Regions from separate parts of the Streptomyces sp. RG80 genome, predicted to be linked through region 3. Evidence: riboswitches for the same ligand, from Rfam matches in the RefSeq annotation. Region 3 holds a riboswitch; each other region holds the start of a gene.

Region 1 (3,253 bases), on a different contig from region 3:
AGTGGCATGAGAGGACCGGGACGCCCGTCCCCGCCGAAGTACCGGAGCGGGCCTGGCCTGCCGTCGAGGAACTGATGACGGCCTACTTCCGGCGTCGCCAGTTCGCGCGCGTCGCCGTGGATGTCCGGACCCAGGTGAACGGGATTCTGCACCGACTGCGTACCGGGACGAGCTTCCTGCACGCTATGGCCCGTGGACCCTTGCCAAGGACCGGCAGAACACCTGGTTCAAGAAGGGCTTCTGGCCCGTCCTCGTGAGCCATTTGAACTCCAGGGGCGAGAGTTCGCCGGTTCGGCGCGAACCGCTGGTCCCACCTCTCCGCATCACCACGGCAGTTGCGCTGGATCCGGCACAACGTGACACGCCTTCAACTCTGTGATCTTCACGTGATCTACGCGGCATTAACTTGTGACAAGTGATCGACTGCCGATACGTTCACGCATCAGCGTGGCGACTCGCTTCACCCGCAGCACTCGTTCCACCCGCTGCATCGCCACGCCGGTCACAGTCGTCTCGCGAAAGGTCACCGCATGCTCACCGGGAACGGTCGTCACCGTCGCCCCCGTCAGGCTCCGGCACTTCTCGTCGCGGCCGGGGTGACCGGCTCCGCCATCGCGATTCCGTTGCTCGGCGCCTCCGGCGCGAGCGCGGCCGACGGGAACACCTGGGATCAGGTCGCCAAGTGCGAGACCGACGGTTCCTGGAGTGCGAACGACGGTGACGGCTACTACGGCGGGCTCAAGCTCTCCCAGGAGTACTGGGAGAAGTACGGCGGCCTCGACTTCGCCGCCAGTGCCGACCTCGCCAGCCGCAACCAGCAGATAGCCGTCGCCGAGAAGGTCCTCGCGGACCAGGGCGTCGGCGTCTGGGGCGCCTGCGGTCTGCTCAACGGGCTGAGCAAGGACTCGGGCTCGGCCGACGTCGACACCGGCGTCGCGAGCGGTTCACCGTCCGCCTCGGCGAACGACTCCTCCGGTTCATCCGATTCATCCGAGTCCTCCGACTCATCCGGTCTGTCCAACTCCTCCGGATCATCCGACTCGTCCGAGTCCTCCAGTTCGACCGAGTCGTCCGGCGATCCCTCGTCGTCACCGTCCAGCGATGCGGACAAGTCCGCCAAGTCGGACAGCTCCGGCTCCGCTTCGGGCGACTCTCAGTCTTCCGACAGCTCATCCACAGATGCGACCAAGGATGACGAATCGGACAACTCCTGGCAGGAAGGCGGCTCTTCGAGCCTGGTCGACACCGGCGCCCTCGCCGCCCCCTCCGAGGGCACCGGCCGGCACCGTGGCGCGAGCGCCGAGGAGGGGTCGTACACCGTCCGCTCCGGCGACACCCTCGCCTCCATCGCCGACTCCCTTGACCTCGACGGCGGATGGCGTCGGCTCTACGCCGAGAACGAGCAGGTCATCGGCGCCGACCCGAGCGACATCGTGCCGGGGCAGACCCTCTCTCTCGGTAGCGAAAAGGGCTAAATCCCTAGGAGAAAGCCCCGAGTTCGCGTCACGCTTCGCCAGTAAATGTCCGGTTTGGCGAAAGTGTGGGATGAGTCTCAGAAGCCCTGATCGTCTTTGAAATCCCCCGGGTTCCGTGTCTACGGTCAACACCGCTCGTCACCACGAGCCCCGGCTGCCGCAACGCCGAATCCTGCCAGCGGCTGTACGGGAACAGTCGTCGCGTCAAGCGCCGTAGGCAGGAGCGGGGGACCCAAGGTAAGTGCCGGGCCCGGCGGTTGAGGCAACTCGACGGCGGGACCGGCTTGGGGTGAAGCCGCGCAGTGCGCCGAAAGGCGGACGAGCGCGGCCGGGCAACTCAACCGGCCCGAACCCGACAGCTCACCTCGCAGGCGTCGGTGAGGGGATCCACCATGCTGTTTTCCGGCAAGGGCAAGCACCGTCGTCCGTCCAAGGCCACCCGCGCCGCCGCGCTCGCCGGCGTCACCGGTGTCGCCATCGCCGCCCCGCTGATGGCGGCCGGCAACGCCTCCGCCGCCACCGCCTCCGAGTGGGACGCCGTCGCCCAGTGCGAGTCGGGCGGCGACTGGTCCATCAACACCGGCAACGGCTACTACGGCGGTCTCCAGTTCTCCGCCTCCACCTGGGCCGCGTACGGCGGCACGGCGTACGCCTCGCAGGCCAACCAGGCCAGCAAGGCGCAGCAGATCGAGATAGCCGAGAAGGTCCTCGCGGGCCAGGGCAAGGGTGCCTGGCCGGTCTGTGGTGTGGGCCTGTCCAGTGCCGCGTACACCGGCGGCGGCAGCTCGTCCTCCTCCGGCGGCAGCTCCTCCAGCGACAGCGGCAGCAGCACCGGCACCCGCTCCTCCGAGCAGTCGACCTCCCGTTCCTCGGAGCGCGCGACCGCCAAGAAGACCGTCACCACCCCGACCGGCAAGAAGGTCAAGAAGGGCGACGGCGAGTACAAGGTCGTCAAGGGTGACACCCTCAGCTCGATCGCCGAGGAGCACGACGTCAAGGGCGGCTGGGCGAAGCTGTACAAGCTGAACAAGGACATCGTCGAGGACGCCGACCTGATCTACCCGGGTCAGCAGCTGCACCTCAAGTAAGACCCGGTCCTTCCCTCGGGCAGGACCCAGCTGAACCACAGTGCCCTCACATCCGTGGTCCTCATACTGAAGGCCTCGTGAGGGTCCCCCCGTCCCCACGGGCTCCCCGCTCCGGTGCGTGTTCCCCCGTACGCACCGGGGCGGGGTTTTCTCTGCCCCGGTCCACGTCGTGTCTTCCGGCGTGTTTCCCGAAGCGTCTTTGTTCCGTTCGGAAACAATTTACTCTCGGTTCTGTCCACGGGGCGGTCCACGCGGTGGCTGATCGCCCCGGGCCGGTTAGGCTCGTCTCGCAGAGCCGCTGCGGCAGTGCCGTAGCCGCGTCACATCCCAAGAAGGAGATGCTCGTGCCGTCCATCGACGTCGTCGTAGCCCGGGAAATCCTCGACTCACGAGGCAACCCCACCGTCGAGGTCGAGGTCGGCCTCGACGACGGCAGCACGGGTCGTGCCGCCGTTCCGTCCGGCGCCTCCACGGGCGCCTTCGAGGCCATCGAGCTCCGTGACGGTGACCCGAACCGCTACCAGGGCAAGGGTGTCGAGAAGGCCGTCCTCGCCGTCATCGAGCAGATCGGCCCGGAGCTCGTCGGTTACGACGCCACCGAGCAGCGCCTGATCGACCAGGCGATGTTCGACCTGGACGCCACCGACAACAAGGGCTCGCTCGGCGCCAACGCCATCCTCGGCGTCTCCC
Region 2 (3,253 bases), on a different contig from region 3:
GCCAGCAGGTCGTCGCCGTCGAGGTCCTCCTGGACGCCCCGCTGGACGCCGAGCCGGCCGGCCTCGACGGTGTGGCCACGATCATGGCGCGGGCCTTCTCGGAGGGCACCGACAAGCACACCGCCGAGGAGTTCGCCGCCGAGCTGGAGCGCTGCGGCGCCACCCTCGACGCGCACGCCGACCATCCCGGCGTACGGCTGAGCCTGGAGGTCCCGGTCTCCCGCCTGCCCAAGGCGCTCGGTCTGCTGGCCGACGCGCTCAGGGCGCCCGCGTTCGCGGACAGCGAGGTCGAGCGGCTGGTCACCAACCGGCTCGACGAGATCCCGCACGAGCTGGCCAACCCCTCCCGCCGGGCCGCCAAGGAGCTCTCCAGGACCCTGTTCCCGGCGGACCTGCGCATGTCCCGCCCGCGCCAGGGCACCGAGGACACCGTCCGGAACATCGACTCGGCGGCCGTACGCGCCTTCTACGAGAAGCACGTGCGCCCCGCCACCGGCACCGTCGTGGTCGTCGGCGACCTCACCGGCACCGACCTCGACGAGCTGCTCGGCGACACCCTCGGCTCGTGGACCGGCTCCTCGGCCGAGCCGAGGCCGGTGCCGCCGATCACCGCCGACGACACCGGCCGGGTCGTCATCGTGGACCGCCCCGGCGCCGTGCAGACGCAGCTGCTGATCGGCCGGATCGGCGCCGACCGGCACGACCGCGTGTGGCCCGCGCAGGTGCTCGGCACGTACTGCCTCGGCGGCACCCTCACCTCCCGCCTGGACCGTGTCCTGCGCGAGGAGAAGGGCTACACCTACGGCGTGCGCTCGTTCGGGCAGGTCCTCAGGTCCGGCCCCGAAGGCACCGGCGCCGCGATGCTCGCCATCAGCGGTTCCGTGGACACCCCCAACACCGGTCCCGCCCTGGACGACCTGTGGAAGGTGCTGCGCACCCTCGCCGCGGAGGGGCTCACCGACGCCGAGCGCGACGTCGCGGTGCAGAACCTGGTCGGGGTGGCCCCGCTGAAGTACGAGACGGCGGCGGCCGTCGCGAGCACGCTGGCCGACCAGGTCGAGCAGCACCTGCCCGACGACTACCAGGCCACCCTGTACCGGCAGCTCGCCGCCACCGGCACCGTGGAGGCCACCGCGGCCGCCGTCAACGCCTTCCCGGTGGACCGTCTGGTGACGATCCTGGTCGGCGACGCGTCCGCCATCAGGGAGCCCGTGGAGGCCCTCGGCATCGGCGAAGTGACGGTCGTGACCGCCGAGTAGAGGCACGCGCGTGGAGGGGCCCTGGTGACTGAAGCGTCACCAGGGCCCCTTAATGTCCGAATTGAAGGCTGGTTGCCTGTTTGCCCTGTGGGATGCGCTACAAAAACCCTGATCCGTTTGGGGATTGAAAGTCGCCCCGCATAGCTTCGTCCGGGCTGTTCGTCAGGCAGTGCGCCGCGCCCGCGGCACCGGACAGTCATCGCCGAGTCCCCGTACGGCGCGAGCCAGGGGAGCCGGGGACCCATCCGTAGTCCCTGGGGTGAATCGGACGCCCGCGCGTCATGCGAGGGGGTCCGTAGGAGACCTTCCTGCTCCGAACCCGTCAGCTAACCCGGTAGGCGAGAGGGAAGGAAAGGACCAGCCACTACATGGCGTTCACGCGCCCCACCGGGAAGCATCGCGCCCCGAGCCGGATGAAGCGCAGCACCGTTCGCGTGGCGGGCGTCGCGGCCCTCACCACCACCGGCGTCATCGGCACCCTCGCCGCCCCGGCCCTCGCCGCGGAGCCCGCGGCCGAGCAGACCGGACTCACCCCGGTCATCACCATCGGCGATTCGGTCGCCGCCCAGATCGACGCCCAGGCCGAGGCCCAGCAGCAGGCGGCCCTGGAGGCCGCGCAGCAGAAGGCCGAGGAGGAGGCGCGCAAGAAGGCCGCCGCCAAGGCCAAGAAGGAGCGCGAGGCCAAGGAGCGCGCCGCCCGCGCGGCCGCCGAGCGCAAGCGCCTCAACACCTTCGTCTCCCCGATCTCGGGCTCGTACATCTCCACCGGCTACAAGGCCGGCGGCGCCGTCTGGTCCTCCGGCAGCCACACCGGCGTCGACTTCCACGCCGCCAGCGGCACCTCCGTGCGCTCGGTCGGCTCCGGCACGGTCGTGGAGGCCGGCTGGGGCGGGTCCTACGGCAACAACGTCGTGATCAAGATGAACGACGGCACGTACACCCAGTACGGGCATCTGTCGTCCATCGGTGTCTCGGTGGGCCAGACGGTCACCCCGGGCCAGCAGATCGGCCTGTCCGGCGCGACCGGCAACGTCACCGGGCCGCATCTGCACTTCGAGGCCCGCACGACCGCGGAGTACGGCTCGGACATCGACCCCGTCGCCTACCTGCGCTCGCACGGCGTGAACGTCTGACGACGGACCGCGAGACCTCTTCGAAACCCCGGCTCACGAGCCGGGGTTTCGTCGTTTCTGTCGCGTTGCTGTCCAAAAAATATCCATGGATTCCGGCCCGCCATCGGAAATTCCCGCTCTTTGCAATAGAGTCACTGAACACACGTCAATCGTCGACGTTTCACGGGGATTAAAGCGGAGGTCGGTCATGCGTATTCCGGCGCACTCGGTATGCACCGCGATCAGGGACGACATCGTCGCCGGTGTCTACGAGCGCGGCAGCCGCCTCACCGAGGAACTCCTCGCCCGCCGCTACGGCGTCTCCCGCGTCCCCGTCCGGGAGGCCCTGCGCACGCTGGAGGCCGAGGGCTTCGTGGTGACCCGGCGGCACGCGGGCGCGTGCGTGGCCGAACCCACCGAGCAGGAGGCCGCCGACCTGCTGGAGATGCGCATGCTCCTGGAGCCGCTCGGCGCCTCCCGGGCCGCCCAGCGGCGTACCGAGGCGCACCTCAAGGTGCTGCGCGGACTGGTCAGGCTAGGCCAGGAGCGGGCCAGACGGGGCAACAGCGACGACCTGCGGTCTCTGGGCGGCTGGTTCCACGAGACGCTCGCCCAGGCCTCCGGCAGCCCCGCGCTCGCCTCGATGCTGACCCAGCTGCGGCACAAGATCTCCTGGATGTACGCCGTGGACGCGCCGGCCGACCCCGTCGAGTCCTGGGCGGAGCACGGTGCGATCGTCGACGCGGTGGCCCGCGGCGACGGCGACCGCGCGCGTGCGGTCACGGCGCTGCACACCGAGCGCTCGACGGTCGCGCACCGGCTCCGTTTCGCCGGCCCGGGAGAGCGGCCGGAGCGTGTGAGGAACTCGCAACATCCCGTAAA
Region 3 (3,253 bases):
CGACCAGGACCGGCCGGTGCTGTTCAACTCCTGGGAGGCCACCGAGTTCGACATCTCCGAGGAGCAGCAGGGCACCCTCGCCCGGCGGGCCGCCGCCATCGGCGTCGAGCTGTTCGTGGTCGACGACGGCTGGTTCGGCGCCCGCACCAGCGACCGCGCCGGGCTCGGCGACTGGACGCCCAACCCCGACCGCTTCCCCGGCGGTCTGAAGCCCCTCGCCGACTACGTCCACGCCCTCGGGATGCAGTTCGGCATCTGGGTCGAGCCCGAGATGGTCAATCCCGACAGCGAGCTGTACCGCGCGCACCCCGACTGGGTGCAGTACCAGCCGGGGCGGAAGCGGACGGAGTCCCGCAACCAGCTCGTGCTGAACCTCGCCCGCGAGGACGTCCAGGAGTACCTCTGGGGACAGCTCGACGCGCTCCTGACCAGCGCCCCGATCGACTACGTGAAGTGGGACTTCAACCGCTCCTTCACCGACGCCGGCTGGCCCGGCGAGCCCTACCCCCAGCGGCTCTGGATCGACCACGTGCACGCCTTCTACGCCCTCCTGGACCGACTCAGGGCCGCGCACCCCGGGGTCGCCTTCGAGTCCTGCTCGGGCGGCGGCGGCCGGATCGACCTCGGCGTCCTGAGCCGCACGGACCAGGTGTGGACCTCCGACAACACCGACCCCCTCGACCGGCTCGCCATCCAGCACGGCTTCAGCCAGATCCATCCCGCGCGCGTGATGGCCGCCTGGGTGACCGACAGTCCGAACGCCATGCTCAACGGCCGGGTCAGCTCGCTGCGGTTCCGGTTCGTGAGCGCCATGGCCGGGGTGCTCGGCGTCGGCGGTGACCTCACCCAGTGGACCGAGGAGGAACTCGCCGAGGCCCGCGCGTGGGTGGACCTGTACAAGGAGATCCGGCCCCTGGTGCAGCGCGGCGACCTCCACCGGCTGCGGCCGCCGAAGGGCGGGCTGAGCGCGGTGCAGTACGTCCTCGGGGACGAGACGGTCGTCCTCGCCTGGCTCCAGGCGCAGAGCTACGGCGAGCCCGTACCGGCGCTGCGGCTGCGCGGGCTCGACCCGACAGCGGCGTACGAATGTCTCGAAACGGGCGAAATTCACAGGGGTGCCGTATTGCTGCATCACGGACTTCGTACCGGATTGCGGGGCGACCTGGATGCGGTAGTTATCCGGCTGCGCCGTATCTGAGTCATCTGTCCGAATTGGCGCCTTCCTTCGTGTTGCGATGCCTTCATTCCAACTCGCTCTGGAATAAGGCAACCTGTGAATCCGGCACGTGAGGAGCGTCATATCCGTGACCGTGCGTCGCCCGTCATGTTCACGTAATTCCCGTGGTTTTCCAGGGGTTTTGCGGGGCGGGCGCCGTGCGCAATTCACTCAGGGTGACCGGTAATTCTCACAGCGGATCAAGAGGAACGCATTCAGGCGGAACCACTTACTTGTCCCTTTGCGTCTTGCTCGCTTACGTTCGCCATCAATCCGGACGGACGCCTAATCCTGCCGCCGCCCGGGGACCGCACAACTCACCCGTGAACGGCAGGAGCGGGGGACCCACAGGTACAAACGCCTGTTCCGGTCTCCGGAACGGCTAGGGGTTAAGTCGCACTTCGGTGCGGCCGGGCATCTCCAGCTCGCACCCGACAGCTCACCTCGTAGGCGCCGGAGAGGAAATCGCCATGCCCGCGAAGGGTAAGCACCGCCGCCCGAAGGCCCAGCGCCTGACCCGCTCGATCGCCGTCGCCGGCACCGGTGGTGCCGCGCTCGCCCTGCCGCTGATCGGTGCCGCAGGCGCCCACGCGGCCACCCCGCAGTCCGTTTCCGGAAAGGCAGTCCAGTCCCTTCCGGTCGCCGGGAAGACGGTCACCGAGAAGGCGGCCGCCGAGAAGAAGGCCGCGGAGAAGAAGAGCGCCGCGAACACCGCGACCGTGCACACCTATTCGGTGCGGGCCGGTGACTACCTCTCGAAGATCGCCGACGAGCAGAACGTCAGCGGTGGCTGGCAGAAGCTCTACTCGGACAACCGTGAGGCCGTCGGCTCCGACCCGTCGATGATCCACCCCGGTCTGAAGCTGAGCATCGGCAAGAAGGCCGCCGCGAGCACGGAGAAGTCGAAGAGCGCCGAGAAGTCCTCGTCCTCGTCGTCCGATTCGTCCTCCTCCAAGTCCTCCTCGTCGAAGTCGAACACGACGGCCGCCACCCAGAGCAGCGACTCGACCGGCACGAGCAGCTCCAGCGCCTTCACCCTCCCGGTGGCCGGTGCCACCGTCGGTACCCCGTACCGGATGTCCGGCAGCATGTGGTCCAGCGGCTACCACACGGGCGTCGACTTCGTCGTCCCGACCGGTACCTCGCTCAAGGCCGTGGGCGCGGGCACCGTCGTCTCCGCCGGCTGGGGCGGCGCGTACGGCAACCAGGTCGTCATCAAGCTCGCCGACGGCTACTACGCCCAGTACGCCCACCTCTCCTCGCTCTCGGTCTCGTCCGGCCAGACCGTCACCGAGGGCCAGCAGGTCGGCCTCTCCGGCGCGACCGGCAACGTGACCGGTCCGCACCTGCACTTCGAGATCCGCACCACCCCGGACTACGGCTCGGACGTGGACCCGATCGCCTACCTCCGCGCGAAGGGCGTCTCCGTCAGCTGACGCCCTCCCCCTGTGCCACCGAAGGCCGGACCCCGATCCCCGGGTCCGGCCTTCGGTGTTCGCTCTTGCGGTTTCATGATCACTTTATTGCGTTCTTGTGGCGCGGCTGTTCAAAGCGTCGACAGCGAGGGGAGGGTGGGGACACAGTGATCTCCGTAGTGATGCAAGCGCTTTCTATCGGCATCTTCCGGAGGTCCCCGTGCCCGGCGTCGACCGACGCACCGTCATCAAGGGCGCCGCAGCCGCGGCCGCCGCAGCCCAGTTCTCCTGGGGCCTGTCCCGCACCGCCGCCGCGGCCGACGCGGACGACACCGAACTCCACTGGCTGGAGGGCGCGACGCCCGACGCCCACGCCGGTACCACCTGGGGCGTGCCGTGGGCCCGCGGTACGTACCGGCCGGAGCAGGACTTCCAGCTGACGACCGCCGCCGGCGACGACGTCCCCGTCCAGAGCTGGGTCACCGGCCACTGGCCCGACGGCTCGGTGAAGTGGACCGCGCACGCGATCGCGCCCGGCGCCCCGAAGGCCTCCGCGTACAAGCTCGCGGCGGGCAGCCCGGCGGCCCCCGAGCAGAAGGTCGACGTCACCCGGTCCGGCGGC

The links. A riboswitch is a leader RNA that binds a small molecule or an ion and turns the genes downstream of it on or off. The one in region 3 is predicted to bind cyclic di-AMP.
Region 1: it holds a riboswitch for cyclic di-AMP, as region 3 does, so the genes downstream of both, ABKA17_RS29270 (transglycosylase family protein) here and ABKA17_RS08935 (M23 family metallopeptidase) in region 3, are expected to answer to the same signal.
Region 2: it holds a riboswitch for cyclic di-AMP, as region 3 does, so the genes downstream of both, ABKA17_RS10755 (M23 family metallopeptidase) here and ABKA17_RS08935 (M23 family metallopeptidase) in region 3, are expected to answer to the same signal.

What each region holds. Positions count from the first base shown of each region.
Region 1 is NZ_JBEAAJ010000008.1:515,562-518,814, forward strand. It holds gene ABKA17_RS29260 (recombinase family protein) at 1-257, shown strand, start outside; gene ABKA17_RS29265 (transglycosylase family protein) at 531-1,475, shown strand; cyclic di-AMP (ydaO/yuaA leader) riboswitch at 1,675-1,864, shown strand; gene ABKA17_RS29270 (transglycosylase family protein) at 1,868-2,563, shown strand; gene eno (phosphopyruvate hydratase) at 2,908-3,253, shown strand, end outside.
Region 2 is NZ_JBEAAJ010000003.1:121,662-124,914, forward strand. It holds gene ABKA17_RS10750 (M16 family metallopeptidase) at 1-1,259, shown strand, start outside; cyclic di-AMP (ydaO/yuaA leader) riboswitch at 1,450-1,615, shown strand; gene ABKA17_RS10755 (M23 family metallopeptidase) at 1,628-2,392, shown strand; gene ABKA17_RS10760 (GntR family transcriptional regulator) at 2,580-3,253, shown strand, end outside.
Region 3 is NZ_JBEAAJ010000002.1:623,444-626,696, reverse strand. It holds gene ABKA17_RS08940 (alpha-galactosidase) at 1-1,198, shown strand, start outside; cyclic di-AMP (ydaO/yuaA leader) riboswitch at 1,516-1,684, shown strand; gene ABKA17_RS08935 (M23 family metallopeptidase) at 1,687-2,652, shown strand; gene ABKA17_RS08930 (exo-rhamnogalacturonan lyase family protein) at 2,852-3,253, shown strand, end outside.